4 regions of the Gluconacetobacter entanii genome follow, and region 2 is predicted to be linked to each of the others. Evidence: riboswitches for the same ligand, from Rfam matches in the RefSeq annotation. Region 2 holds a riboswitch; each other region holds the start of a gene.
The links. A riboswitch is a leader RNA that binds a small molecule or an ion and turns the genes downstream of it on or off. The one in region 2 is predicted to bind cobalamin.
Positions count from the first base shown of each region.

Region 1: it holds a riboswitch for cobalamin, as region 2 does, so the genes downstream of both, HNH97_RS12230 (DUF1636 domain-containing protein) here and HNH97_RS15655 (carbohydrate porin) in region 2, are expected to answer to the same signal.
Region 3: it holds a riboswitch for cobalamin, as region 2 does, so the genes downstream of both, HNH97_RS13555 (DUF2147 domain-containing protein) here and HNH97_RS15655 (carbohydrate porin) in region 2, are expected to answer to the same signal.
Region 4: it holds a riboswitch for cobalamin, as region 2 does, so the genes downstream of both, HNH97_RS01025 (TonB-dependent receptor plug domain-containing protein) here and HNH97_RS15655 (carbohydrate porin) in region 2, are expected to answer to the same signal.

Region 1 covers NZ_JABJWD010000068.1:15,100-23,301, forward strand. Annotated here, with positions in the region: gene HNH97_RS12210 (precorrin-8X methylmutase) at 1-495, opposite strand, end outside; gene cobG (precorrin-3B synthase) at 492-1,721, opposite strand; gene cobN (cobaltochelatase subunit CobN) at 1,718-5,107, opposite strand; gene cobW (cobalamin biosynthesis protein CobW) at 5,207-6,274, opposite strand; gene HNH97_RS12230 (DUF1636 domain-containing protein) at 6,271-6,681, opposite strand; cobalamin riboswitch at 6,859-7,129, opposite strand; gene HNH97_RS12235 (histidine phosphatase family protein) at 7,148-7,687, opposite strand; gene HNH97_RS12240 (CbtB domain-containing protein) at 8,065-8,202, shown strand, end outside.
Region 2 covers NZ_JABJWD010000107.1:1,841-9,915, reverse strand. Annotated here, with positions in the region: gene HNH97_RS15695 (EamA family transporter) at 1-192, shown strand, start outside; gene HNH97_RS18035 (hypothetical protein) at 167-1,012, shown strand; gene tetH (thiosulfate dehydrogenase) at 1,125-1,922, shown strand; gene HNH97_RS15675 (substrate-binding domain-containing protein) at 1,931-2,965, shown strand; gene HNH97_RS15670 (TQO small subunit DoxD) at 2,978-4,087, shown strand; gene HNH97_RS15665 (CbtA family protein) at 4,781-5,581, opposite strand; gene HNH97_RS15660 (CbtB domain-containing protein) at 5,595-5,807, opposite strand; cobalamin riboswitch at 6,137-6,368, shown strand; gene HNH97_RS15655 (carbohydrate porin) at 6,525-8,075, shown strand, end outside.
Region 3 covers NZ_JABJWD010000078.1:5,869-10,359, forward strand. Annotated here, with positions in the region: gene HNH97_RS13545 (hypothetical protein) at 213-728, shown strand; gene HNH97_RS13550 (hypothetical protein) at 709-1,194, shown strand; cobalamin riboswitch at 1,388-1,622, shown strand; gene HNH97_RS13555 (DUF2147 domain-containing protein) at 2,009-2,482, shown strand; gene HNH97_RS13560 (aromatic ring-hydroxylating oxygenase subunit alpha) at 2,553-3,641, opposite strand; gene HNH97_RS13565 (uroporphyrinogen decarboxylase/cobalamine-independent methonine synthase family protein) at 3,649-4,491, opposite strand, start outside.
Region 4 covers NZ_JABJWD010000003.1:222,098-230,299, reverse strand. Annotated here, with positions in the region: gene HNH97_RS01040 (GIN domain-containing protein) at 1-125, opposite strand, end outside; gene HNH97_RS01035 (DUF1700 domain-containing protein) at 144-716, opposite strand; gene HNH97_RS01030 (PadR family transcriptional regulator) at 719-1,201, opposite strand; cobalamin riboswitch at 1,345-1,563, shown strand; gene HNH97_RS01025 (TonB-dependent receptor plug domain-containing protein) at 1,683-3,782, shown strand; gene HNH97_RS01020 (ABC transporter substrate-binding protein) at 3,793-4,623, shown strand; gene HNH97_RS01015 (FecCD family ABC transporter permease) at 4,674-5,627, shown strand; gene HNH97_RS01010 (ABC transporter ATP-binding protein) at 5,624-6,382, shown strand; gene HNH97_RS01005 (pyridoxal-phosphate-dependent aminotransferase family protein) at 6,461-7,693, opposite strand; gene HNH97_RS01000 (TonB-dependent receptor) at 7,916-8,202, opposite strand, start outside.

The sequences.
Region 1 (8,202 bases), on a different contig from region 2:
GCCGATGACCGCTGCCGGGCGCGGGGCACCCGCCTCGATCAGTTCCAGCAGGTGGAACAGCGCGGTCGGCGCGTTGCCGATGGCCACCACCGCGCCCGCCATGTCATCGCCCCACAGGTCCAGTGCGGCGGCAGAGCGCGTATTGCCGATCTGTCGTGCGATTTCGGGCGTGCGCGGGTCGCGCAGGGTGCAGATGACGGCATTGTCGGCGGGCAGGCGGGTGCGGGTGACGCCACGGGCCACCATTTCCGCATCGCACAGGATGGGCCGCCCCGCCCGCAGCGCGCCCTGTGCCGCGGCGGTGAAATCGGGCGACATGCGGATTTCGCGTGCGACGTCCACCATGCCGCAGGCATGGATGATACGGACCGCCACGCGGGCCTCGTCCGGGGTAAAACCGCTCAGGTCGGCCTCAGTGCGGATGGTCGCGAAGGAACGGGCATAGATCGCCGCCCCGTCATGGATATAGTCATAAGACCGCGTGGTGCCGGTCATGCCGGTGTTTTCTCCCCGTTCTGGTGTTGTGGTGTATCGGCCGAGGCACGCCCTTCATGCAAGAGGGCGCGTACCTGCGCCACGCCCAGCCCCCGCAGGAGCGGCAGGTCGGCCGCACGCGCATTGCGGCACAGGTCGTAACCCGCCCGCGCCGCCACCAGCGTGATGTCGCAGCGCCCGGGATTCGCGCATCCCTTGGCACATCCCGAGACATGCAGCCGCAGGCCCGAGGGCACGTCGGCGGCCAGCGCCAGTGCGTCCGCACTCACGTCAGCCTCCGTGCAGGCGCAACCCTGCCGCCCGATGCACGCGACGATACGCAGGCACGGGTCATGCGGGTCCGTGACGAACCCGCCGAGGTCCGGTGCAGTGGTACGTCCCGGCAGCACGATGGCCCGCCCCGGTCCCATCCGCAGGACGCCCGTGCCATCGCTGGCGCACCCTTGCGCCAGTTGCGACAGGTCGGCGGCCATCATCCGGCCCAGCGGCGGCGTCACCCCGTAACATCCCCCCGGCAGCGCACCGACCAGCGGCGGCAATGGCGGGGCAGGGCCGTCATCATGGGCCTCGGCCGGGATGCCGGCCTGCGCGAACAGGGTCATGCCGATGTCGCGCCGACGCAGCGGGCGGGCGGTGCCCCCGACCTGCACGAAGGCTTCGGCAAGGCGGATCATCAGGCCGGGGATCGCATCGGGCGCGCAGGCAGCGCGCGCATTGCCGCAGGTGATATGCCAGCGTCCGCCATGGGCGCGCGCGGTGATGTCGGCGCGGATCGCGCCTGCGGGCACGTATCCGCCGCCATCCACCCCCATGACGAATTTCGCGGGCAGCGCGGACAGATGGGTCGCCGCCGCAAGACGCGCATCAAGCGCGCGGGCAATGGGCAGGGTCCGCGCGTCACAGGCCGGGTCCAGCCCCGCCAGCGGCGACACCAGCACCGCGCGCCGCCGTTCGGAGGCGTCCTCCCCCCCCAGTCCGCAGGTGCGCAGTTCGCATGCGAACCGTGGCGCGGTGTCGGGCGAAAAGCCGCGCAGTTGCAGGTTCCCCCGGCTGGTCAGTTCGATGCGCCCGTTGCCAAGGCGTGTCGCGGCATCGGCGATGACCCCCGCCTGCGCCGCCGTCAGTTGCCCCAGCGGCGGGCGCACGCGCACCAGCCAGCCATCGGCGGCCTCCATCGGGGTGTGCAGGCCGGGGCACCATCCGCGTACGGTGGGGGACGTGCTCATGCGTCGGGGTCCAGCAGCATCGCCGCGCTGTTGGAACGTGGCCGCCACAGGCCCTGCCGCTGCGCCTGCGCCAAGCGGTGGCGGATGGCGGCGCGGGCGTCGGGGTTGGCGGTGGCGAGGAAGCGGTCCATTTCCGCATCATTGGCGATCGCGGCAAAGACAAGGTCGAACTGCCGGTCGAAGCGCGCGGGCACGGTGGCGGCGAAGGCGTGCAGGGTCGCCACCCCACGCGCGATTTCCGCCACCCCGCGATAGCCATGGCGACGCATCCCCGCAAGCCACGCCGGGTTGGTCAGGCGACCGCGCACGACGCGCGCGACCTCCTGCGCCGTGGCGCGCAGGCGCGGGGTGTCGGGGCGGGACGTATCGCCATGCAGCATGCGTGGCGTCCGGCCAAGGGCGGCAGCAGCAGCAGCCATGCCGCCCGCATGGGCCGCGATGTCCGGGCTTTCGAGGATGTCGATTTCCGCATGGTCCTGCACATGCAGCATGACGTCGGCGGCCCGGATGCGGCGTTGCAGGGCGTCGTCGTCGCGCGTGCCCTCCCGCGTGCCGCCATAGGTCCATGCCGATCCCGCCATCCACGCGCGGCCAAGGTCGTCACGCCCGTCCCACCCGTCGCGCGCCAGCATGTCCTCGATCCCGGTGCCGTAACACCCCGGCGCCGTGCCGAAGATGCGCGCCGTCGCCCGCAGCCGTGCCGCCCCCGTCAGGCCGCGCACGCCATGGGCCAGCGGGTTGAGGGCCGGGTCCTCGTCCCGGTCGGCGATGGCCTGCACCGCCTGCTCGAACAGGGCGATCTGCCCTGCGAACGCATCGCGGAACAGGCCGGAAATGCGCAACGTCACGTCCACGCGCGGACGGTCCAGCACCGCCATGGGAATGACTTCGATCCCGCGCACGCGGCCCGATCCGCTGTCCCAGACCGGGCGCGTGCCCATCAGCAGCAGTGCAAGGGCCAGGTCCTCGCCCCCCGTGCGCAGGCTCGATGACCCCCACAGGTCGATGATGATGGAAGACAGGTGATCGCCTTCGTCCTGCAGGTGCCCCTCCAGCAGCAGGTCGGCGGCGCGCTGCGCCAGCACCACGGCGGACCGGGTGGGGATGGCGCGCGGGTCCATCGCAAACAGGTTGCGCCCCGTCGGCAGCACGTCGGCGCGCCCGCGCGTGGGGGCGCCCGACGGGCCGGGCGGGACCATGCGCCCGTCCAGTCCCCGCAGCAGGGCGGAGGCCTCCGCCGTGCCGCAGTCATGCAGCCGCTCTTCAAGGTCGGCCGGCGCATCCGCCCCGCAGGCCCGCGCGATGGTGGTCGCGAGTGCGCGGGCATGCGGCGGCGGGCGGCCAAAGACATGAAGCCCGTCGCGGATCTGGAGGTCCTTCACGTCGCACAGATAGGCATCCAGCCGGGCCAGGGCCTCGTCCTCATCCTCGTCCAGGCGCGGGCCGCTTTCGTCGAGCAGGCCGAGGTCCCCCGCGCGTTGCAGGATTTCCCCGCGCAGGATCGCGCCGCGCCTGCGGTCCAGACCGTCGGCGGCGGCATATTCGTCGATCAGCCGTTCCAGTTCGGCGGTGCGGCCATCGCCATGGCCTGCCGCCATGACCGGGGGCGTCATGTGGCCGATGGTCACTGCCCCCAGCCGCCGACGCGCGGTCGCGGCCTCGCCGGGGTTGTTGACGATGAAGGGGTAAAGGACAGGCATCCCCCCCGCCAGAAGCGTGGGCCAGCATCGGGCCGAGGGCGCTGCCGCCTTGCCCGGCAGCCATTCCAGCGTGCCATGCGTGCCCAGATGGACCATCGCGTCGGCCCGCACCCCATGGCGCAGCCACAGGTAGAACGCGACATAGGCATGGCGTGGCGGCGTGTCGGGGTCGTGGTACCCACTTTTGCGGTCCAGCTTCGACCCGCGATCAGGCTGCAGCGCCATCGTGACATGGCCTAGCGTCAGGTGACGCAGGCACAGCGCCCCATCCACCACCGCCGGGTCCCCGGCCGGCGCGCCCCAGCAGGCGAGCAGGGCATCGCGTGCCTCCGGCGGCAGGGTGGCGAACAGGGTTTCATACTGTGCCAGTGTCATGAACGGCGTGGCCGGCGCGCGCGCCAGCAGGTGCGCCAGCGTGGTACTGTCGGGCGGGGTGTCGTGACCCGTGTCGTACCCTTCGGCGCGCAGCAGCGTCAGCAGGACTGACAGGCTGGCGAAACTGTCCAGTCCCACGGCATGGCCCGCCTGCCCGTCGCCACCGCCATCACGCTGTGCGCCGGGATAATCCGACAGGACGATCGCCACCCGCCGCGCGGCGGGCGACAGGTGGGCCAGTCGCGCCCAGCCTTTGGCACGGGCGGCGACGATTTCCAGCCCCGGGGGATAGGGGACATGGCGCGCGGGCAGGCCGGGGGCCGTTTCCTCCTTGAAGGAGATCGGCGCGCCGGGCATCCGCCCGTCAAGTTCGGGCAGCACCACCTGCATCGCAAGGTCCGCCTGCGACAGGCCGCGCGTGCTGTCGCGCCATGCCGCCTGCGTCACGCCGGGCTGCAGCGCCTGGATCACCGGCACATCGGCGATATCGAGGGCGGAGATGTCCGTCTCCTCCCCCCGCGCGGAAAAGAACGTCACGTTGACGATGACATCGGGCGGCGCATCCGTCAGCCAGTCGCGCACCATCGCCGCACATGTCCGGTCCTTGAGCGAGGCGACATAGAACAGGTCCGCCCCGATCCCGTGGCGCGCCAGCGTGTCCGACAGGGCAAGGATGGGGGCGATGTCACCCGCCAGCAGGTGGCTGCGATAGAACACGACGCCCGCGCGCAGGGGCAGCGCCGGGTCCGCCGCGCGCAGCAGGCCGGCGGGTGGCAGGGTTTCGGGCGGGGACGTGTCCGGCGCCGTCTCCGCCATGTCACCCTGACGCGCGAGGCCGGCCATCACGCGCAGGGCGGCGGCCATGTTGCGTGGCCCCCCCGCGCGCAGCAGCGCATCGAGGTGGTCCAGTGTCGCGGCGGGAATGGTCGACAGCGCGGCAAGGCGCGGGTCGGGGCGTGCATCGCCCGCCACCAGCGCCAGCGGGATGCCACCATCGCGGCAGGCGCGCGACAGTTCCTCCACCCCGTAGCGCCAGTATTCCATCCCGCCAAGCAGCCGTACCACCACGCAGCGCGAACGCATGAGGGTATCGGCCACGTACAGGTCGATCGACATGGGGTGGAGCAGGCGCGACAGGCTGGTGATGCGCACCGTGGCGTCACCCGCCGCCCCGGCATCGGCCGCCGCACGCAGGGCCAGCAGGTCGCTGTCGGAAAATGACAGGAACACGATGTCGGCGGGCGCATGGCCGAGGTCTTCGGCCACCGCGTCCTCGTCAAGGCTGCGGACCTCACGCGCCAGGAGATGCATGTGCGTCGTCTCTGTATTTCGTGCTCATGGTCATCGGCTCATGGCGGTTGCAACGGCATCAGGGGCGTTGATGGAAAATAAAAGTTTTCAGACAGTCTTTCAGGCCTGTTGCAGGTCCGCCTCGATCGTAGCGCGCGGCAGGCCCTTCTGCCCGATGATGACAAGGCTGCCGGTGCGCGGCGCGCCTTCGGGCAGGGGACGGTCGAACTGGTGGCGGAAACGGCTGCCCACGCCCTGTACCGCAAGGCGCATCGGCTTGCCCCGCACTGCGGCGAATCCCTTCATGCGCAGGATGTCATATTTTTCCGCCACATGCGCCAGGTGCGTGACAAAGGCGTCGGCGCTGGCCTGTTCGGGGATGGTGGCGACGAAGCTTTCGAAATCGTCATGCTCATGCTCGCCCCCTTCCGCGTCGTGGTGGGAGGGACGGGCCGACAGGTCATCTTCCGCCGCCGCATCCATGCCGAGCAGGACGACGGGATCGACCTGCCCGTCCACGGCATGCACGATCTTGACCGCGCGGGGGATCTCCGCACGGATCTCGCGCTCCACCATGGCGATCTGTTCGGGCGTCATCAGGTCGGTCTTGTTGATGACGACCATGTCCGCCGACAGCAACTGGTCCTCGTACACTTCGGCAAGGGGATTGTCGTGGTCCAGTGACGGGTCGGCCTGGCGCTGGCGTGCAATTTCGTCCGGGTCATCGGCGAAACGCCCGGCGGCGACGGCGGGGCCATCGACCACGGTGATGACGCCATCGACGGTCATGCGCGTGCGCACCGTGGGCCAGCCAAACGCCTTGAGCAGCGGCTTGGGCAGTGCAAGGCCGGAGGTCTCGATCACGATATGCTCCGGCGGCTCGGCCCGGTCGAGCAGGGCCTCCATCGTCGGCAGGAAATCGTCCGCCACGGTGCAGCACAGGCAGCCATTGGTCAGTTCGACGATATCCTCGTCCCGGCAGCCTTCCACCCCGCATGAACGCAGCGTCTCGCCATCAATGCCCAGCGTGCCGAATTCGTTGACGACAATGGCGATGCGCCGCCCGCGCGCCTGCGACAGCACATGGCGCAGCAGCGTCGTCTTCCCCGCGCCGAGGAAGCCGGTGATGACGGTGACCGGCACCTTTGCACGGGCGGCAGGGGCACGGGAGGGGGAGGGTGTGGTCATGAACTTTGCTCCGTCAGGAGGGAGGCGGGAAAACGGCCCAGCACCATGTCCGACAGCGAGGCCGGGCGGCGCGAGGGCATGACGCTGCCGCTGCGTGAGGCGGCATAGGCGGCAAGGTAGGTCATCAGGTCGTCGGCCTTCTCCGGGCCGAGATGGCCGAGCAGCCATCCCCATTTCCCCGGCATGGCGACGATGGCGGTGCAGCCACGGTCGCACGCGGCAAGGCATCTGACCTCATGCACCACGACACTGGTGCCCTGCGCGCGTTCGCGCATCGCCTCGTGCAGGTCGCGCCCGGGTGGTGGCGCGCCGACCGGCAGGCCGCGCAGGCAGGTGACGCAGACATGGATGTGGATGGCAGGGGTGTCGGAACCCGGTGGGGGAAGGGGGACGTCGCCTGTGGTCATTGCACGTTCATCCTGCGCTGTCGTCGCCTCATCCCGGATGGGGGATGTGGACATGGCCGGGGTGCATCGACCGTGCGGCATCACGTACGATGCGCGGCGCGGACATCAGGACGTCATCGCATTCCAGGCACCCCGCCGGACCTGCGACACCAGTAATCGTGCCATGTCCCGCAAGGGCGGGGCATGACGATGATGGCAGGTCTCCTGACTTGTGGCCGGGACAGGGACTGGGGTGTCCGTGCCCGCGCATCCGGCGTCTTCCCGGCCATGGGGGCCAGTGACGTGCCGCGCCATGTCGGACATATGCCGGACACGGGCGACCTGCCGGGCGCTTGACGCCACTTACAGTTGCGGGGGCAGCGACGGCATTGTGTGCGGCGGCCTGCCGCGCCACGCACCGTACTTCCCTGTTTCATCCCTTGCGGGAACCATCACGCGGGCTTTTATACGCCCCCGCCATGCAGAGTCAAAACGCTGCAATCCCCCCTGTTTCACGCACCCGCCATCGGTTGTGGAATGTCAGGACGGTCCGTGTGCATGGCGCGATGTCGAGGGCCGCGAACGCCGCCGCATCCGCGCCAAGCGTCGCCAGCACAAGCGCGCGTATGACCAGCGCATCCGCGACAAGCGCCATTTCCCCGCGATCGGTGGGACAGCATGACAGCCATGCCGCCGCGCGCGCCAGCACGTCGCGCAGGCTTTCGCCCCCCGGTGGGGCGAAGTGCGGGTCCGTGATCCACGCCGCCATGTCCTGTGCGGGCAGGTCACGCAGGGCGCGCCCCTGCCATGCGCCATGGTGGCGCGCGCGCAGGGCGCGGTGGGGCAGGGGCGTGCGCCCGGTCCAGCACCCGACCTGTGTGGCAGCGTCATCGCCACAGGTGACGGGAGTATCCGTACACCAGCGCGCGGCCTGTCCGGGGGGCAGGGCGGGCAGGTCGTCATGGGTGGGAATGATGGCGCGGCGCAGGCAGTCGGGCGCGGGAAGGGACAGGCAGGTCAGGTGCATGGCAGACTTTGGTTTCGTGTGCAGGAGAAGGCGTGTTCTTTTTTTGAAAAAAAGAACCAAAAAACTTCTGTTCTCTTAAGGGATTGTCTGAAAATGCCGTTCGGAAGACATCTGGTGGATTTATAAAGGTTTTTGGTGAAGCTTTTTTCAAAAAGCTTCAGATAACATTGCTTTTTGAAAAAGACGCCACCCAGAACTTTTTATGTTCTCCTCCGTCAGCCCGCGCGACGCAAACACTCTGCGTTCTTGCATCCACAAAGGGAAGTCATGGTTCCCTGCCACCGACCATGCATGCCCGCTGCCCGGTGTGAAGCGTTTGCCGATGGTCGTGAAATCGGTTAGTCGGGGATCACGACTGATCAGGGAGTGCATTTGCCATGAACCACACATCTTCCGTCCTGCCCACGGGCGGCCTGTCCTCCGCACCTGCCGCGATTCCGGTTCGTGACCTGCTGCCCTGGGCGGCGTTCGGCCTCGTGATCGCGTCACTGCTGCTGTATTTCGTCGGCGCGGAA
Region 2 (8,075 bases):
GGAGCATCATGGCTATGCTATTTTCGCGCGTTGAAGCTGGGCGATGCGGCGCGCGTGGCGCCTGTCGACAAGCTGAGTGTCGTTTTCGTGGCGATTTTCGGCGTCCTGGTCTTGGGCGAACATATGTCCGCCAAAGGCTGGGGCGGGGTTGTCCTGATCGCCCTCGGTGCTGTTCTCGTTGCCGTGGGCTAGGCACCGCGGCCATAACGCCGCATTGTTGCGCAACAGGGCCAATGAGTTTGTGGGGGCGTGCCTGTGCGCCGTGTTTGCCTGGTGCCTGACGGGTCCGGTGCACGCGCAGGGCGATCCCCAGGGTCTGAGCGCTAATTTACCCGTCAGGCTCAAGGACGCCTTTGTCACGCCGTCAGGACATGTCGCGCTGCAAACGGCCGAGCGCGTGAGTATAGCCGGCGACGGGCGCTACAGCGCGCGGGGTGGTCCGGCCATCAAGCTGGGGCTGCCCGGCCGGATCGAACTGAGCTTTGCGCCCGTGCGTCAGTTCGGCGACGCGTCAAGTGTTCATGGCAATCTGGCGGGCGCGGAAGTGGAATGGAACTTCCGCCAGCAGGGGCGCTACGTTCCGGCCATGCTCATATCGCTCATCCGCCAGGAGCCTTATGGGGGCGGCCATCAGGGACCACGCGACAGCGTCCAGTTCGTTGCGACGAAATCGCTTGGCCGTTCCAGGCAAGCGCCCAGGGTCGGCATAGAAATCGCCTGGACGCGATCCTTCAGGGTTCGGCCTGACGAGCGGCCGAAACGATGGATGGTCGGGATGGTCAGCTCGCATCTGATAGGGCCTCGAACTGCGCTGGTCGCCGATGTGGTGCGTCAGCAGCAAACCAGGCAACGACGCCTGTCGAGCTTCGTTGATATCGGCTTTAACCATATTCTGGAGCCGGCAGTAACAATAAGCGGTGGTCTCGGGGGCGGTGTCGCCAGCGATCGTGGAGCTGTGCGGGTTTTCATCGGCCTGAAATGGACCTCCGGGGTGATCTTTCAGGGGCTATGACCGAAGTCACATCGACGAGCGATCAAGAAAATCGAACGTTTCGTGCTTTCAAATGAGTTGGTTCAGGTGATCAAGAGAAGCGCATGATCAGGCTCTCCAAAGGAGACCGACTATGAACGACATGACTTCAAACCTTCGCGCCGACCGTCGCCATGCCCTGCTGGGCCTGATGGCGGCCACCGCCGGCGCCACGATCGCCACCACTTCCACTGCCTTGGCAGCACGATCTTCCTCGTCCCATGCGGACGGAACCGGCAATCTTGCCGTGCTGACCTCGCAGCTGGCCAGATCCCCGCGCCGCCGCGATTTCAGGACCGTGCCGATGGTGCTCGACGACCCGCACATGTGGGACGCCCAGGCACTTGATCTGGTGATCGCCTATCGCGGCGAGCGGAAGCAGGTCTGGGACAACACAGCAATCGATAGCCCCTGGCTCAACCTGATGCGCAATTCCGTTAACGCACAGGTGTTTTCGTTCAGACACCCGGACTTTCTCGCGGTGTCGGCCACGCATGGCTCCGCTCACCTTGCCCTCTATGACCAGACAATCTGGGACAAGTATCAGCTGGCGAAGCTCGCCGGGCCGGCCTTTGCGTCAAACACGCTTATCAAAACGCCAGACGGTGCTCTCGATGCTTCGGCTCACGAGGATACGAAAGGCCTTTTCGGAGCGGCAGGCAACACGATCCCGATTTTGCAAAAACGCGGCGTCGTCTTCATGGCCTGCCACAACGCGATCTGGGAGCAGACGGGCAAGCTGATCGAGAAAGGTATCAATCCCGATCGTCTGTCACACGAGCAGATGGCCGCCGAACTGACCAATCACCTGATCGACGGCGTCGTCCTGACCCCCGGCATCGTGGCAACGATCCCTGAACTGCAACATGCCGGTTTCGGCTACGTGAAGTGAGAACGACCATGACACCGTCAAGAATAAGAAAAACCCTGTTGGCCACAGCTGCGGCGACTTTCGTGCTGTCGACTGCTGCGGCGTTGGCCGATCCGGTGCAATGGAACGGCAAGGCGCAGACCCCGCATTACGCAGAAGACGTGTTTCCGCCGTGGCAGCACGGCCAGAACAACGACGCGACACGGCGCGGCTTCGAATTCACCGTCCCGGAAGTCGATGTTCTGGCCGATTTTCATGGCGACATCACGAATCCGAGCCTCGTCCTGTATGTCGGGGGAAACTACTTCTTCGCCATGGCGCCGCTCGTCTCGGCGTTCGAGCATGAGCATCCCGAATTCTCCGGAAAGATCTATTGGGAGACGATCCCGCCCGGATTGCTGATCCGCCAGATCGAAGCAGGCGGGACGATCACCTCCGGCAATATGACGTGGACGGCCAAGCCCGACGCCTATTTCGCGGGCCTCAAGAAGATCGATCAGTATATCAAGAGTGGCCTGCTTGCGGCGCCTGCCGTGCCCTATGTCACGAACACGCTCACGATCATGATTCCGAAAGACAATCCCGGCCACGTCGAATCCCTGAAGGATCTCGGCCGCCCGGGCATCAGGCTTGCGATGCCCAATCCCGAATTCGAGGGCATCGCGCGCCAGATCGAGGCATCACTGGACAAGGCGGGCGGCAAAGCTTTGGCCAACGCCGTCTACAAGACGAAAATTGCCAACGGCAGCACGGTCCTGACGCATATTCATCATCGGCAAACGCCGTTATTCCTGATGCAGGGCCTCGCTGACGCCGGTGTGACATGGCAGTCCGAAGCGATCTTCCAGGAACAGACCGGGCACGCCATCAGCCATGTGGACATTCCCGCCGATCAGAACAGCACGGCGATCTACGCGGGCGCGATGGTGAAGGGGGCCGCGCACCCTCAGGCCGCAAAGCTCTGGCTCGATTTCATCAAGTCGCCAACCGCCTTGGCGATTTTCGAACGCTACGGCTTCAAGGCCTATCACGGCGGCAGCATGCCGGATCACGACAGCGAGTAAATGGAGGCGAACATGAGTATCACACACGCATCAGCGCAGCGCGCCGTTTTTGGCGCCACCGCCCGACCCCTGACCGAAGCCGAGCGTAACTGGCGCATCGGCGGCCTCGCACTGCTGGCAACGCGGGTCATTCAGGGGTTCATTTACTGGGGCGGCGGGTCGCGCCGTTTCATCTATGCGCCTTCCAAGCTCGACGCCTGGGGCGGCCACAACTGGATGGCCAACAAATTTCAAACCGCGATGCCTGGGGCGCTGTTCGGCTTTGAACACGTCATCTCGTTCCTGTTGAAGCATTTCTGGCTCCTCTACACAGGTGTCATCGTCTTCAGCGCCGCCGAGCTGATCGCCGGTGCCGCGCTGATGGCAGGGTTCATGACCCGGGCGTCCGCGCTCGTCTCGATGGGTTTTTCCGTGATCCTGATGGCCATGTTCGGCTGGCAGGGCGCGACCTGTATCGACGAATGGACGATGGCCGCGTGTAACCTGGCTATGGGAACGACCCTGCTGCTCGGCGGATCGAGTGCTTTCAGCCTCGACAATGTGTTGCTGGCCCGACGTCCGCGTCTCGCAGACAGCGCCTGGTTTCGTTGGGCGAGCGGCGCGCTTCCGCTTCCGCTGGCGGATATTCCATTCCGGAACCTGACGCTGGCTTTGTTCGGCTTTGTCCTGATCTACAACGTCAGCACCTACAGCTATTTTCGCGGTTCCGTCGTTACGCCGTTCCATAGTGGGCCGGTGAGCCCGACGAAGCATCACGTGACGCTGTCCAATGCGGTCGTTCTCGCTGATGGCGGTATTCGCGTTCATGCCTATCTGGATGCAGGAACGCCTGAAGCACCCGTGCACATCGTTGATGCAGCCGTTATCGGGCCGGACAAAGTGATCGCAGAACACTGGGATGCCAAAGCTCTGTCAGCCCTGACGAAGCAGAACTTCGATAATGATTACGCCTATAACAAATTTGGCCCGGGGCCCTACGGTATCCGTGCGCCGATGGGGGCGAAGGCGACCATTACCCTCCCGTGGGTAACGCAGGCCCATACGCCGGCAAACGGATCGGTTATTCGCTTCACGGATGTCGACGGGCGTATATTCACGGCACCGCTTGGTGTTTCTAAATAAGTCTTGCTACAAGGCAGGAGACTGGCGCCGTTGGTTCTTCCGGCGGCGTCTCTCATAAGGAGCACGCGCCAAGCGCGCGTACATCATCGATCAAGTTTGGTATGATATCACCATATGACGCGCGTAGACTTTAACCAAGGCAGATTAAAACTCGTCTGCGTCAGATTTTATGGCATTTACAGTCAAGCGGCGGAAACTGAGCCAGCAATCAGATAGTATAGGCAATGCAGACTGGCCCTCGGCCAGCGGTCGCAGGTTCTCTCGGATCATCTTTTCGGCGCAGATCTAGGATCATTGCAACGATGCCCAGCAGTGGCATGCCGAGAAAGCCACAGAATAATATGACGGTTATCACGCCGTGTGTGGCAATTTCGTAAAACATCGGGCGTGTTCCTTTGGATAGAGTGACTGTCCGATCAATCTACCTATCGGTGCCCACTTAAAACATTCTTCATTTTCTACTGTTTCAATCTACCACGTCGAACAATTGAGTCCCTGTCTGCCTCGAGTTCATGACGATAGCACCTTCGAAACTGAGCGCTTGCTGCGGATAGATCACTCGTCACCTTTTTCCGAGCGCAGGTTACGAGAGACTTACGCGACCTTTTGTAAAACTACGGCCGAAAGGGATGCGCCTCAGCCTACAGCTAAACCTTACATGATAGTTCGTTTAACGTTCTCTCTAAGCGTACGTTAAATGCACTTTCGTGTAGTCACCCCATTAAGCTGAATGTTAGCGCCATTACGATATCCAAACCGGTTTCGATTTGCATATTCAGTAAAGGCACCGAAACCCAGACCCAGTGTGGTCCACATGATGATCTGCATGCCTAAGGAATCAATCCTGAAATTCCAGAGCAAATCAGCAGGGAAATTAGAGGGGACTTCATTAACCGCAGGAAGTAACTCGCCTGTTGTAAAGACAATCAGAATATAACACGCGCCTGCAAGATAGGTTGCCGTCCATGCATTATATTGCTGACGTAAGCGTCCCTGAAGCATTGTGGCTGCGATCATCCCCAGTAGGGAGACCAGCATCATTATAAAATACAATTCTGTCCGCATGCCAATTGTATCCGGGTTTCCTACGGATGGCGGGTTGGCAGGATACTTGATGCTTGGCACCACATATACGGCAATAATCCCGGTTATCGCCAGCAGAACAGACACAACACGAGGGTCTGTGCTTTTCATGCGCCCATTTGCATAAGAAAATACAAGAGCGAAAAGCCCGCCAAACGCTGTCGAGTAAACCATTACACCTGTGAGCAATCCGTAACTGGCTTGAAGTTTCCGGCTTACAAGTTCCGGCTCTTCAACATCATGGATGCCTCGCTCCAGATCTGCCTTGGCTTTAGCCTCGTCCATGGCAGATTCAAATGCAATGGCATGATCGACCTGAGGTTCTCCAAAAACTTTTGCGAAACTGAATACCAGAATGCCGGCCAGAAAACCGACGAGCATTCCGCGAATAAGTAGGGTGCGGACCATCATTCTGTTTTCCATGTCAGTGGCAGGGGAAACCCAGAAGATGGCGACTGTCATGCACCCACTCGTGCACATACATGCCAGGAATAATTGATGTCGCCCCTTCCTCTGCGCCGACAAAATAAAGGGCCAGCAGCATCAGCAAGCCGAAAACCAACCACGGCGCTATCTCCCTGACGGGAATAGGCGCGGGAGAGGGGATAGCGTGGGAACCTATTGCAGTATCAGACATTTTATACGACTCCTCAGGAAAAATGCGTCCTGTTTCGCTCGGAACGGAGCCATGCGCGGGTCTGACTTTCGGGTAGAAAATTGTGTTCTACACCTGCTTACAGTGGCGCAACCGTGCCGGGATCTCACCGGCTTCCGCGTTTATGGCCTGCAGGGGTATAATCTACTCTCCCTTAATCTAAAACTCCTAAAAGAGCATAGCCTGACATAATTTGACATGAACTGCCACGGCTGCAGGTGAAACGCCGAAGCGCAGGCGGTCAATATCCATCAGGAAGGGATTTCTCTAATTATCCTGTCTTGCCTTTTTGGGGATAAGAATTTTATAACACTGTCTATCAAGTCGACGGTCCCGTGCGAACGGGTGAAAAGGGAATGTCGTATAACTCTGGCTGGGGCAATTTCCCCGGGAGTTCAGTCGACAGCTGCCCCCGCAACTGTAGACGGCGAGCATTGTGTCCTCAGCTACCAGATTGGGTAGCAGCCACTGACTTCGGTTGGGAAGGCGGATGCAACGTGGTGACCCGTGAGTCAGGAGACCTACCGTCGAGTTCAGATATGTCGCCGGGCGGGTGGAGCCGGAGGCGGATCAAGGCGTGATGCATTTTCTTCTTTGACGCTCTGTCGCGATGGCATGCGTGTTTGTTTCCCAGTCGGGAAATGACTGCATTCGGAATTGTTGCTCCTTTTACCGACGCTTCCCCGACAGGCTCCCTCCATGACATTTCTTGACTCTCCGGGCGTTACGCGACGCTCGGCTCGTGTGCTTTTTATCAATTCCACTCTGGTAGGAAGCCTCTTCGCATACTCAGCCGCTTATGCTCAGGCTCCTCAGACCCAGATCGAGGAAGATCGGGCGCGCCTTGGCAACTCCACTCCGCTGGTTGAGCAGATCGACCCAGCAACCATACGTGATTCGGAGCGCGCGCAAGCCGATGCTGCGGAGAAGGCGGCTGGTGACGATAAACTCGACACCAGTGGTAACCTGCTAGGCAATATGTGGGGCGCGCGGTCATGGATGTACAAGCACGGCATCAGCTTCGACATCCAGGAAGTCGATGAACTCTGGGGCAACGGGACTGGCGGTTCGGCTTCTGGTAATGATGGTGCAGGCGGATCAGGCACCGGCCCGTCCTACGACGGTGTAACCATGCCCACGCTGACCGTCGATACCGAGAAACTGTTCGGGCTGAAGGGCGGGCTGTTCAATGTCAGCGCACTGCAGACACGCGGGCGCTCGATCTCGCAGGACCATCTGGCCAATTTCAACCCTGTCAGCGGATTTGAGGCTGACCGTTCCACCCGCCTGTTCGAACTATGGTACCAGCAGTCTTTCCTTGGCGGCAAGCTGGACGTAAAGATCGGCCAGCAGGATCTTGATACCGAGTTCCTGATCAGCGATTACGCCTCGCTTTACCTCAACGCCAATTTCGGCTGGCCCATGGCGCCCTCGGTCAACCTGTATGGCGGCGGGCCGTCCTGGCCGCTGTCGTCTCCCGCCATCCGGATCCGCTACCGGCCGAGCGAGAAGTTCACCTTCATGTTTGCCGCAGCGGACGACAATCCGCCGGGTAACCGCTATAATTCTACCCCCATCCAGCAGGCTACCGGCTCCATCAGTGGCTATAATTCCGATCCCACCAGCCAGACCTATGATGGCGCCAACGGCACCAATTTCAACATGGGCACCGGTGCCCTGCTGATGACCGAACTGCAATACGCGCTCAACCCGCAGCCGGCCGACATGTCGAACGTGACCAAGAATCCTGGCCTGCCGGGCGTGTACAAGCTGGGCGGGTTCTATGATACCGCGAAGTTCGCCGACTATCGTTACAACCGCAATGGCGGTTCGTTAGGAGCAGCAGTGGCCAACGCCACTGCTGCCACGCCACAAAGTGACCTGACCCCGCGCTGGGACCGGGGTAACTGGATGGTGTATGGTATCATCGACCAGATGATCTGGCGGCCGTCGCTCACATCGGCCCGCTCGGTGGGCGTGTTCGTACGCGCCACGGGTAATGGCGGTGATCGTAACCAGATCAGCTTCGCTATTGACGCCGGCCTGAATCTTAAGGCGCCGTTTAAGGGGCGCGATAACGACACGATCGGTCTGGGCTGGGGCATTGGTCGCGCCAGTTCCGGCCTGCGGCAATTTGACCGCGACAGTCAGACGCTTGTGCAGGGCAATGAAAACCATCTTGAACTGACCTATCAGGCGCAGGTTACGCCGTGGATGGTCATGCAGCCTGATTTTCAGTACGTATGGCAC
Region 3 (4,491 bases), on a different contig from region 2:
CAGGAGATCAGCTATGACGCGTTCTTTCGCGTATCGATATATCTATCAAGCCTCCATATGTATGCGGATCGTTAGCCTGTGCTTGAATGAATCCCGGCTTCGTAAGGCAACCTTAGCAACAGACCTCGCGGCCTGCGGCTTATAATTCGCATGTACTTTCCTGACCCCAGGACACAGGTACCTACGTTTTATTCTGATAAAAAGAAATATCCATGAACACAGATATGAGCATGGTACTCCCTTCCATTGCGTCGCGCCTAATGGCGACCATTACGGAGCCAGAGCCGGTTGTTGCAATTCGGATGCTTATTGCGGCCTGTCTGGATCAATCCTCGTCCCTTCGCCTGCGGCTACCAGAGGTAAAGCAGCTTTTCGCCCGCTTTATAGCCGCCATTATGCGTGAAAGGACAGATGCTCTGGAGGCTATTGCCAACTCGGTGGAAAAACAGATCACCGCGCTGTCTTTTCGTCCGTTTACGCCGCGACAGGTTCGACAGATTCTGGGGATCACCAACCAGGAGCGTCTTTTCTGGACACGAGACGGGCGCCTGCACCAGACAGGAACAATCCTGAACAATCAGCGCGGCCAGAAATTCAGAGTTCCTGTATATTGTGCCGAGAGAATTGGATGGCTCAGTCAGAACCCAGACATGATCGCGGCATGGCGTGACGAGGATGCTCGCATCCTGACTCAAGAAGGCCTGTCCGATGCAGATCTTTCCAGTTAATCCGCTCCGATTCCCGGTGAAACGAAAAATGGCCTCTCCCGTCCCTTCGCCTGATTTTATTCTCATACAACAGCGGCGACGTCAGCGTTCTGTCTCGGTATCCCGCCTTATGGAATCCGCACCTCTGCGGGAAGATGTAATTCAGGCAATAGCCAAGACTGAACTCCCTGCCCCCAATCCGGAAGACCGCATTCGTGCGGATGGATTTGAAACATTCCTACGTCTGGTACCTTCCGCTGGCCGATTACCCGCTGCGCCGAAGGCGCGGGGCGACTATCTTGAGGAACTGTTTTCGCCCCTGCTATTAGAAGCTCTCGCCTATGTGGATACAGCCCGCGATTTATCGGACACGCACGGGGTCGAGGCGCTCATGGCCTTGCTTCAGGCCTATATTTCCGCGCAATGGACAATTGGCGCGCGTGACGCCGCCATGCACTTGTATAGCGCATCAAGCCCGAACGCCTGATTGACAACATAGTGGCTAACGCGCGGGCGCGTATCCCCGCCCGCGTGTTTCGAAGATGAAGACACTGAGTGACCTACACTTATTGGATCGGAGCGACAAGTTTGATTGGCATCAACAAGCTCTTCGTTCCATGCAGGCCGGCATCGCGTTTCGAGGAATTGGGCGTTCCTCTCACTTCGCGCATAATGGAATGAGACCCTTGATTGATGATGGCCCCGCGCGAGCGGGTTAAAAGGGAACGCTGTAACGCTCTGGCTGGACAATTCTGTTCCGGGAGCCAGTCAGCGGCTGCTCCCGCAACTGTATGCGGTATGCCACCAGTTCGTTCACCTGCGGGTGAGCCACTGTTTCCCTTGGGGAATGGGAAGGCATGAACTGGCTGGCCATGATCCGTGAGCCAGGAGACCTGCCATCGTCTGCAAACCACGTCGTCGGGCGGGATGCACCGAAGGCAGGAGATTTCCCATGCGTCATGGGAAGACCAATGCGGCCGATCAATGCTCCCGATGTTTCCTGTTTCTGGCGGAGACATCGTGATGCGGCATCGTAGGACCGCCGCGTTTCTGCCAACCGGCCTGGAGCGCCCGAGTGTTGCTGGAGGCTCGTACTGGGCCCCTCAGGCCGGGGCGGCAGTGGGAAGCGGGCGCGACAAGAACTTCATGGAAAACGTCCATGCCGTAGATAGCACCCTCGCCGCTCATTCCCATGGCGCGCACCTCGGGGCATCAATCATGCGCTTTTCGATCCGAATTCTCCGATAAATCCGCCGATGTTCCATAATTTTAGTCACGTACGAAGCGACGAAAGACACATCATGAATATTGCGCAAAAAGCAACCTGTGTCTCGTTAATACTCAGTGTCATGACTCGAGGGGCTGCTGTTCACGCACAAGTTCCTCCAGCGACAACAGTTCCGCCCCCCGTTCTGGGGCAATGGGTCACCAAAAATCACAAGGGTGTTTTCGAGATCACACGGTGTGGCGACCATTTGTGTGGAAAGCTGGTTGGCCTGAACTATAGTGATGACATCCCACGCGACCAGACGGGCCGTTCGGAATGTGGGTTGCCCATGCTGCGGGACTTTGTGCCGGATCCGGATCAACCAGATCGGTGGAACGGGTCCATTCTCGACCCCAATACCAATCATGTCTATCAAGCGCGCATGTGGGTTAACCAGTCCGGACAACTCAAGCTACGGGGCTATCTTGGGATTCCGATGTTCGGACAGACACAGACATGGCTTCCTTATCGCGGTCATATCGGCCCGAACTGCAAAATGAGCACCTGATCGGCGTGGTGCCTGGTCAGGAGAAGATGCCCATGCGCCTTGAGACGGGGCATGAGCATCTATCAGTTTATTATCCGATATCTTTCCGGGACGGCATGCCATTCTGGATAAGCAGTTGGCGCAGCGCCATGATAACTGGAAAGACCTCCTGATTCCGGTCGCCGTCCTGCTCCCGCCAGGCCTGCTGCTCCAGTTCAACAATTTCGCGATCTTCTGTGAAAACACGCTCCGTAAAGGCGATCAGCAGCGGCCACGCCAGATCCAGTAAAAATGGTATTTTCAACCTGCGTATGGATAGAAGCCCGAATACGCGATTGGTCAGTTCTTCCCGGTCCTGTGGCACATATGCAATCCACAGTTCCATGACCGGTTCATCAATCCCCTCCGTCGAGATCCGCAATGTCTGATAGGGATACTGCGTGCGGATGGTCATGACATCCCGATAGGCAAAATCCCGGCCATCCTTGCGACGCTGCCCGTAAATCAGGGCCTCGCTCAGCGGCTGCCTGCCAGACGTGCGGGCAAAGGTATAGCGGGCCTCCACAAAATCCTCTCCCCGATCCATGCCTAGAAACCGTGGTTTCATGCTTCCGACCAGTCGGCTGTGCAAGATTTGGTGGTTCATGTCCATCAGGTTTTCATGCATGAAGCTGTAGTGACATTGCACGACTTTTCCAAACCGGCGGGTGCGGTAATGGGGGTCACGGACACGCGGAATGTCCGGCAGCGCAATGCTATCGGATTTTTCCAGATCCCCCATGAACACAAAGATGAGGCCGTCCTTCTCCCGGCATGCCCATGTCCGCAGTCGTGGCGGTTCGTTTTCCAGCTTCATGCCGGGGGAAAAACACTGGCCACGCCGACTGTATTTCAGTCCATGGTATGCACAGCGAATGAAATCTCCACACACTTCTCCCTTGCTGAGTGGTAACTGCCGGTGGGGGCAAACATCATCCAGCGCAAAGATGGCCCCGGCCTCGGGCCTGACCACCACGATGGGTTGCCCCGCGTACCGTACGCCAATCGCCCTGCCCCGACGAAGCTCGCGAGACCATGCAACCGGATACCAGAAATCCGGATTGCTGCGGACACGACGGATGTCCTGTTGTGGCAAAGCAGCCCCATCCAGGGCGGCTGTTTCCGATGTATTTCCTGTCATGATATTTTCAATGTCTCACGCTGTTATCAGCGCATGGGACAAAACGGATATCATTTTCGCAAAAGTCGCGGATGGATGCGCTGCGACGTGCTATCGTGCGCCGGCTGGCCACGGCCACGATTTCGGACATTTTCCGCCGCAGGACGCTCATGATGTCTGGATCAGCCAGGCCATCCCTGTCACTTAACGCACCCGATGGCGCGATCATGAGACGATCCGGCCGATGCGAACGCAGCGTCTGTTCCACGATGCCTTGCGCCATGCCGATGTGGGTAGGTGCCGCGCTGCAGCTATCGACCAGCCCCAGCGAGAGCCAGCGATACGCCGGGAAATGCTGCAGGACATACGCGAAATCGCGATAGCCATGCACAACGTCCACATGCAGGCCGCCAAAAGGTAGCTGCAGCACGAAAGGAAGATGTCGCCCGAAGCCCCCGCTGCCCCCGACCAGAACAAGTGACGTGGCCCTTGATGCTTCACTGAGGACATGCCAGGCAACGTCCATATGGGTCAGCGTGGCTGCGGGCAGGCCAGGATGGGCAAGGATTGGCTCATCAATCTGGACCCAGAAGCATCCCGCGTTGTTCAGTTGTTCGAAGCATTCAATATAGGCAGGTAGCAGGCGCATCAGGCTCTGGCCGACACTGTCTCCCTTTGCCATGCCGCATAATGCAAGGAAACTGACCGGCCCCAGCAGAACAGGCCGGGTGCTGATACCCAGTTGTTCCACTGCAAGAAATGCGTCGCGAGGCCAGTTGCGCGCAAGATGGAACGCCTGCCCCGGTCTGAGGATGGGCTTTCTGTAATTGCGGTGCATCGGATCACAGGCTGTGATTGTATTGTCGGTGCC
Region 4 (8,202 bases), on a different contig from region 2:
GCGTCACCTGTCCCGTCAAACATGGAGAATGGAAATCCCAGCGGGGCACGGGACGATGCGATACCGAAACATGTCAGTGACAGGGCGGCCCCGCCCAGCGCAATCATTGTAATACCGCGGATCATGACTGTAATTCCTTACACTCAGGCAGGAAAAGAGGGGGCTATCAGGCGATAGTGCGCGCGACCATAGCGGACGAGGAGATTGACCATCCCGACGGTAAAAAGGACACATAACGCCATGAGGGACGCGCCGCCACTTGCCAGTCCAAGGCTGACCAGCAGGCCCTGAAGCCAGTCGCCGCCGAAATCCGGGGCAAGGTGGACAACAGCCAGCGGCAGGAGAAGGCTGCCGATCAGGCAGATGGTAATCCCGGTAACAAAAAAGGCCAGGTCCAGCGCCGCCAGTGTCGTCAGCACCGGAAGCACGACAAGAAAGTCCACGGCCGCCAGACCGAATACTCCCACGACCGCGCCCAGCGCATTCGTCAGGTTCCGTTCATCCTCCCACCGGCGCAACCCCGTTTCGGCCCGCAATTCGCGGGCCAGACGCACAGGATCACCCAGGGCGGCGGCAATATCGCTGTCGGATCGGCCGGCGGCATGCCCTTCACCGAAATGCGTTTCATATTCAGAAACGATATCATCAATCACATGCCGCGGCAGCCCTCTGAGGCCAGCGCGCAATTGGTCAAGGAACATCTGTCTGCTGTTCATGGCTATGTGTTCCCGGTGTTTTTCTGCACGGTGAGCGAGGGGGACCTGTGCATGTCGGCAGGTTCCGCAGGTGAAGAAGATGGTTCAGTCGCACTGTCGGATGTGGGGGGAACGCCAAGGATGGCGGACACCGCCCGGGTAAAGGTCGTCCATGCCCTGCGCTGTGCATGCAGGCTTTCACGTCCTTTTTCCGTCAGGGTATAATATTTTCGCGGTGGACCAGACGAAGATTCAACAAAATATGTCGAAACAAGCCCATCTTTCTGCATTCGCCGCATGAGGGGATAGATGGTGCCCTCGCCCATTTCTATGGCATCGGACAATCGGCTGGCGATGTCATAGCCGTAGGAATCAGCCTGCGACAACAGGGCCAGTACGCATGGTTCCAGCACGCCCTTCTTGAATTGAACAAGGTTGGGTTCCACAGCCTTTCCAGTTTTCAGACCGTTCGCGCATCTTTTCAGGGACGTTCGACCATAGGCCATAAGAATGCATAGACAGTTACCTTATAGTAACCAGAACCATTCATTGCAAGGTACCTGTTTTGAAATTTCTGTTTCGTGTCCGGTGCGGGTGGCGAAGTGGCGGAAGGCCCATGGAAGGCCGGGTTGACAAGACCGCCCCATCCGATCAGAACCGTCCCGACGGTGTCCCCTTTCGGGGGGATGAAAAGGGAATGGAGTGCGGATTGCGATCCAATGCTCCTGCTGTCCCCGCAACTGTAAACGGTCTGGCCTTGCATTACCGGATGTTACCATCCGGGCCACTGGAAACCGCGGTTTTCCGGGAAGGTTGTGCAGGCCCCCACGCCGTGAGCCAGGAGACCTGCCGTCATGATGGTTGCGACCGGGAACTGTCGGGCGGGGTGTCCTGACGGTGTGGTGTTACGGGATCCCGTGCGGATCGGACGGCCTGTGGCAACGCGCTCTCGTGGCAACGATGATGTGACCGCGAGACCTGGACCCGATGAGTTTTTTCCGTAATCTGCTGATTGCCTCGACCATATTGATGACAGCGGGGGCTGCCATGGCGCATGCCGATACGGCCGCCGGGCAGGATACGCCACAAAAACAGGCCGTCAGGCAGTATGTCATCCGGAATGGAAAATCGAAGGCGGTTGTCTTGCCGGGAGCTGATGGCCTGCCCGACCAGATCAGCGTGAGTGCCGCGCGCAGGCCGACATCGGCCGATGATATCGGCACCAGCATGACCATCATCACCGAAAAGCAGATCCAGACCCAGCAACGGCGCAGCCTGACGGATATCCTAACACGCCAGCCCGGCCTGAACGTGGTGCAGACGGGCGGGGCGGGTGGTGTCTCCTTCATCTACATGCGTGGCAATAATCCCAACGAGGTCAAGGTCCGCCTTGATGGCATGGACATCAATGACGGCAGTTCCTCAACTGGTGCATTCGATGCCGGTCAGTTCGTGACCGATGGCATGGGACGGATCGAGATCCTGCGTGGTCCGCAAAGCGGCCTGTATGGCGCGGACGCCATGGCGGGGGTCATCGACGTCACCACGGCGCAGGGGCAGGGGCGTTTCAGGCCGTTTGTCCGTATCGAGGGCGGTGGTTACGGAACCTTCAACCAGACCCTTGGCGTACGTGGCGGCCAGGGGCGCTTTCATTACAATGTTGAATTGTCCCATTACCGGATGGAGGGATTCAATAATATCCCATCCTATATCGAACGGTATTATGGCGCCGATCATCAGCAGCGGCACGAAGGCAACCGCAATGACAACCGGAGCGCCAATATCAGGCTGGGCTATGACGTGACCCGCAATCTTGACCTTGGCCTGACGGCGCGCCTGGTGCAGGGCAACAATCATTCCTATTCATTGTATGACCTGCAGAGTGAAAATCTGTACGGTGATAAAGGTGTGCGGGAACAGACCAACCAGAATGAGGCCATCGTCCGCGGGACGGCGCATCTGGTGTCCTTCCACGGGCTTTTCGATCAGGTGCTGGGCCTTGGTTACATGACCAACCGCAACCGCTGGACGGAGACGGGGACAAGTTATGGCAGTCCGGTCAACCCCGACCCGGATTATTACCGCTCCAGCAGACTGAAGGTGGACTGGCACGGCACGTTCGATTTCAAACGGTATGGTCAGGTGCTGATCGGTGCCGAACATTTCCATGATACGTTCAACACCAGCCATACGGCCGCCGACATGTGGGATAGCGGATATGATACATCCGCCAGCATGGATACGACCGCAGGTTACGGGCAGTATCAGGGAAACTGGAAGCACATCCTCTATGGTGCGGCCAATATCCGCTATGACGCCAATTCACGCTACGGCAACCATGTGACATGGCGTGTCGCGCCCGCAATCCATGTGCCCGGCAGCGGAACCATCATCAAGGCCAGCGCCGGTTCAGGCTTTCATGGCCCCTCCCTGTACCAGCTTTTCGTCAATCAGGTGGGCGTCGGGTATTCGGAAAAAGGCAATCCCGACCTGAAGGCCGAGCAGTTGATCGGCTATGACGCGGGGGTGGAACAGAAACTGCTGCATGACCGCCTGAATTTTGGTGCGACATGGTATGACAACAGGGTCCGGAACCTGATCCAGTCCTCCCTGTCGATAGATTCTTCGTATGATTACAATTATTCCTACGCCAATGTCGCAAAGGCACGGATGTACGGGGTGGAGGCCTTTCTGGACTGGAAGGCACTCAGTAGCCTTGAGTTCAACCTGAGCTATACCTGGACCCATACCCGGGACGAGGCGACCCATGACGAACTCCAGCGTCGCCCACAGCACAAATTCAATTTCAACACGACATGGACCCCCATCCGCGACCTGACATTTTCAGGGAACATCCTGTATACGAGCAGTTGGCGTGACCTGCCGGTCATCGGCAGCGAGTCCTGCAGCACATGCGGCAGGGGGCATGGATATTTTACCATCGACGTGGCCGCCAATTATAAAATCAACCGCTATGTTTCCGTCTATGCCCGGGCGGACAACCTGCTGAACCGCCAGTTTGAGGAGCCAATCGGCTACCTGCAACCCGGTCGCGCCGGTTATGGCGGGTTTACGCTGAATTACTGACATGAAAGGCATGGTGGAAGCAGTTGTGGCCGGTTTCCTGGCCTGTGTCCCATTGACGCAGGCATGGGCGCTGCCGCGCGTGGCCTCGCTGAACCTCTGCACCGATCAGTTGCTGCTGCTGCTGGCCGAACCGGGGCAGATCGTGGGGGTCACGCCACTGGCCCGGGACTGCTGGAACGCGGTATTGTGCGAACAGGCGCAGCATGTTCCGGTCCTGCGGCCCACGGCGGAAAATATCGTGGCGTCCCATCCCGATGTCGTGCTGGGCGGCGTCTATACGGCGGCTGTTGCGATGCAGGCGGGACGGGATGGGGGCGCGCAGGTGATCGCATTGCCGCCCGCCAGGTCCCTGACGGATATTCCGGCCCAGATCATGACGGTCGCCAATGCCATCGGCGTGCCTGAACGGGGGCGGCAACTGGCCACGGCCTTTGCCACGCGCCTGGCCTCCCTTCCGGTCGGGCGCAGTCCCACCGATCCCACGGCGGCGGTCTATGCCGCCAATGGGTTTGTCACCCATGCCGGATCGCTTTCGGATGATGTCCTTGCCCATGCGGGATTTCGCAATTACGCAACGCTCATGGACCATCAGGCCTCTTCACGGTTTTCCATGGAACTGCTGATCGCACGGCCGCCCGACCTGCTGATCCTTGACCGTTCGGGGAAGGGGACGTCCCTTGCCCAGTCCATGCTGGACCATCCGGCGTTGGAGGAAGCCTTTGCAGGCCCCCATCATCTGGACGTGCCCGCGCGGCTATGGCTGTGTGGCCTGCCGCAGACACTCGACAGTGTCGTCATGCTGCGTACCGCGCGCCACAACCTTGAAATGTCCGCCCCGTGAAATCAGCCCCTAAAATCCTGCTGCTGAATGTCGTGCTCCTGACTGGTGTTATGGGACTGTTTGGCGCGTCGCTCATGTGGGGGGAAACCCGCATCATGTTTTCGCATGCGCTGGCGGACATTCTGGCGGGACGGCATGGCGCCGGGGCGATTATCGTGGGGCAACTGCGCCTGCCGCGCACCCTGCTGGCCATCATGGTGGGCGGGACGCTGGGCCTGTCGGGCGCCGTGTTGCAGGGATATCTGCGCAATCCGCTGGCCGATCCCGGCATTCTGGGTGTATCGGGTGGGGCCGCACTCGGGGCGGTCAGCGTGTTCTATACCGGCCTCATGCAGGTTTCCATCGCGGCCCTGCCGCTGGGGGGGCTGACGGGCGCGCTGTGTGCGGCCGCCGTGCTGATGGGACTGGTGGGACGCGGCGGCACGCTGGTGCTGCTGCTGGCGGGGGCGGCGCTCAGCAGTTTTGCGGCGGCCCTGACTGCGCTGGTGCTGAACCTTGTGCCCAGTCCCTATGCGTCATTCGAGATCATGCACTGGCTCATGGGGTCGCTGACGGACCGGACCTTCACCCATGTCTGGATCTGCCTGCCGGGTGTGGTGTGCGGCACGCTGCTTATGCTGTCCGCGGGGCGCGCGCTGGATGCGCTGACACTGGGGGAGGACGTGGCGGAGAGCCTTGGTTTCCGGCTGCATGGCCTGCGGGGCATCCAGACGCGGATCGTGCTGGGGGCGGCGCTGGCCGTGGGATCCTGCGTGGCGGTTTCGGGGGCGATCGGTTTTGTGGGGCTGGTGGTGCCGCACCTGCTGCGGCCGCTGACGGGATATCAGCCGTCACGTCTGCTTGTGCCGTCCTTCCTGGGGGGCAGCCTGCTGCTGCTGCTGGCGGACATGGTGGTGCGTCTGGTGACGGTCGGACCTGAACTGCAACTGGGCGTGCTGACGGCGCTGGTGGGGGCGCCGGTTTTCTTCGCCCGGGTCATCATGCTGAAAAGAGCCGCATCATGATCCTGCTGCAGGCACGTGATGTCTCGCTCCGGCGTGGGGATCGGGCTGTCGTCTCGGCCGCGTCCCTGACCCTTGCGAAGGGACGGGTCATTGGCCTGATCGGGCCGAATGGCGCAGGCAAAAGCACCTTCATGCGCCTGCTGGCGGGGCTGGAGCCCCCCGATTGCGGGGATATCCGGCTCTTGGATCGCGGCATGGGTCAGGTCCCCCCGGCGCTGCGCGCCCGGCAGCTTGCCTTCATCGCGCAGGATGGGGGGACACCACCGCCCATGCCGGTGCGCGCGCTGGTGGCACTCGGGCGTCTGCCGCATGGGCAGGTCAATGACCATGCCGCCCGTCACCCGGCGGTGGACCATGCCCTTGGGGTCACCGGCCTGCTGAACCTGCACACCCGCCCGGCCAGTCACCTGTCAGGGGGGGAACGGGCGCGCATGCACCTGGCGCGTGCGCTGGCGACCGACACGCCGGTCATACTGGCCGATGAGCCGATCGCGGCACTCGACCCGGCGCATGCCCTGTCCATGATGCAGCTTTTCCGCCAGCAGACGGGGCAGGGGAAGGGGATCGTCATCGTGCTGCATGATCTGGTGCTTGCGACCCGCTTCTGTGATGAACTGGTTCTGATGGATGATGGTGCCGTCATCCGTCATGGCCCAGCCATGCAGGTGCTGGATGATGATATCATGCGCACGGTTTATGGGGTCACGGTCCGGCGGGTCGAAAATGCGGTGCTGCCATGGACCCTGTGTCGCTAGCGTGTGCAGCATGTCGCGTCATTCCGCCTCCTGACATCCTGCGCCGCATGGCCCGGGATATAAGCCATGACGACGGCCTTATTCTTTCCGGTAAGTCGCCAGTGCGGCATCAACCCCCGCGCCTGCGGCAAAGGCATGACCTTCGCCGCGCAGCACGGCTTCCAGCGCGCCGAGGGTGAGCAGCACCTTCGATTTCTCCGCATTGTAACCCATGGCCCCGATGCGCCAGATCCGGCCCTGCAACGGGCCGAAGGCGGAACCGATTTCGATCTCGAAATCCTCGCGCATGCGGGCGCGCACCTTCTCGCCATCAACGCCCCTGGGGATGCAGACGCCGGTCACGTTGGTCATGCGGCACTCATCCCCCCCGAACAGGTCCAGACCCATCGCGCGCAGGCCGGCGCACATCGCGCGGGACGCACGGGCATGACGGGCAAAACGGGCCTGCAATCCTTCTTCCAGCACAATGCAGGCGGCCTCGCGCGCGGCGTAGAGCATGCTGGTCGCCTCGGTATGGTGGTTCAGGCGCCGTTCGGACCAGTAATCCATGATCATGGCGAGGTCGAGATAGTTGGACGGGATACGCGCACGCGTACCATCGCGCATGTCGCTGCTGCGGATTCCGGCCTCGACATGGCGACGGGCGAAGATATGTTCCGTCGCGCGGTCGGAAATGGTGACAGGTGCCGAACCCGGCGGTCCCCCCATGCATTTCTGCAGGCCCCCGCTGACCACGTCCACGCCCCAGCGGTCGGTTGCAACCTCCATGCCGCCCAGCGTGGCGGTGGTGTCAACATAGGACAGCACATCGTATTTGCGGCACAATGCCCCCACGCCATCCAGTGGCTGGGCCATGGTGGTGGATGTATCGCCATGGATGCAGGCCAGCACATGCGGGCGATGGGTGAGGATCGCGTCCTCGATCTGTTCCAGCGTCGCGACCTCGCCCCATGGAATGTCCAGTGTTGTGATTTCCGCGCCGCTCCGCTGTGCAATTTCGGACAGCAGCAGCCCGAAACGACCCGCACGCACGATCAGCAGCGTCATGCCCGGTTCAACCAGGGAGACCAGCGACGCCTCGATCCCGGCGCGGGCCGTGCCGTCCACAAGGAAGGTCCAGCGGTTTTCGGTCATGAAAACCTGACGGTAGAGGTCCATCGTCTGGTTCATGTAGCCCGTCATCTCCGGGTCGAACTGGCCCAGCATGTCGGCGGCCATGGCGCGAAGGACGCGCGGGTGTGCATTCACCGGCCCCGGCCCCATCAGAAGCCGGGCGGGAGGATTGATCTGGCCGTAAAATGTCTGGGTCATCCGAAACGTCTCTCAAAAAGTCCGATAAAGCCAATCTTTGCCCGCAGGGCCTTGTCCGTATCCGCATCGGTCATGCGAACCGGTCAGCAGCACCTGCCCCCGTAGCGTGTGACCGCACGGGGACCGCAGGTGTCGTTTCCATCATGCATCCGTATGAATATTTCCTGCCGTCTGTGCCGTCTGTGCCGTTACCAGAACCCGACCTCACTACGTCCTGATGGGTCAGTAAGTGTAGTTGATCCGCGCGCCCACGAAGCGCGGGTTCCCCGGAATGACGGAGTAGAAAGTGGACTGCGTGCCACCTGACAGCCAGTAATGCCGGTCGGCAAGGTTCTGCCCGTAAACGGTCACGGACCAGTGCTGCTGCGGGGCGGAGAATGTCAGGAAGCTGTTGACCAGGAAATAGGCGGGAGCACGATAATACCCGCCATAGCCGATATATTGCGGCTGGGTCTGTGCGCCACGGTAGCTGTAATCGACATCAAACGTCATGCGGTAGTTGCGCAGTA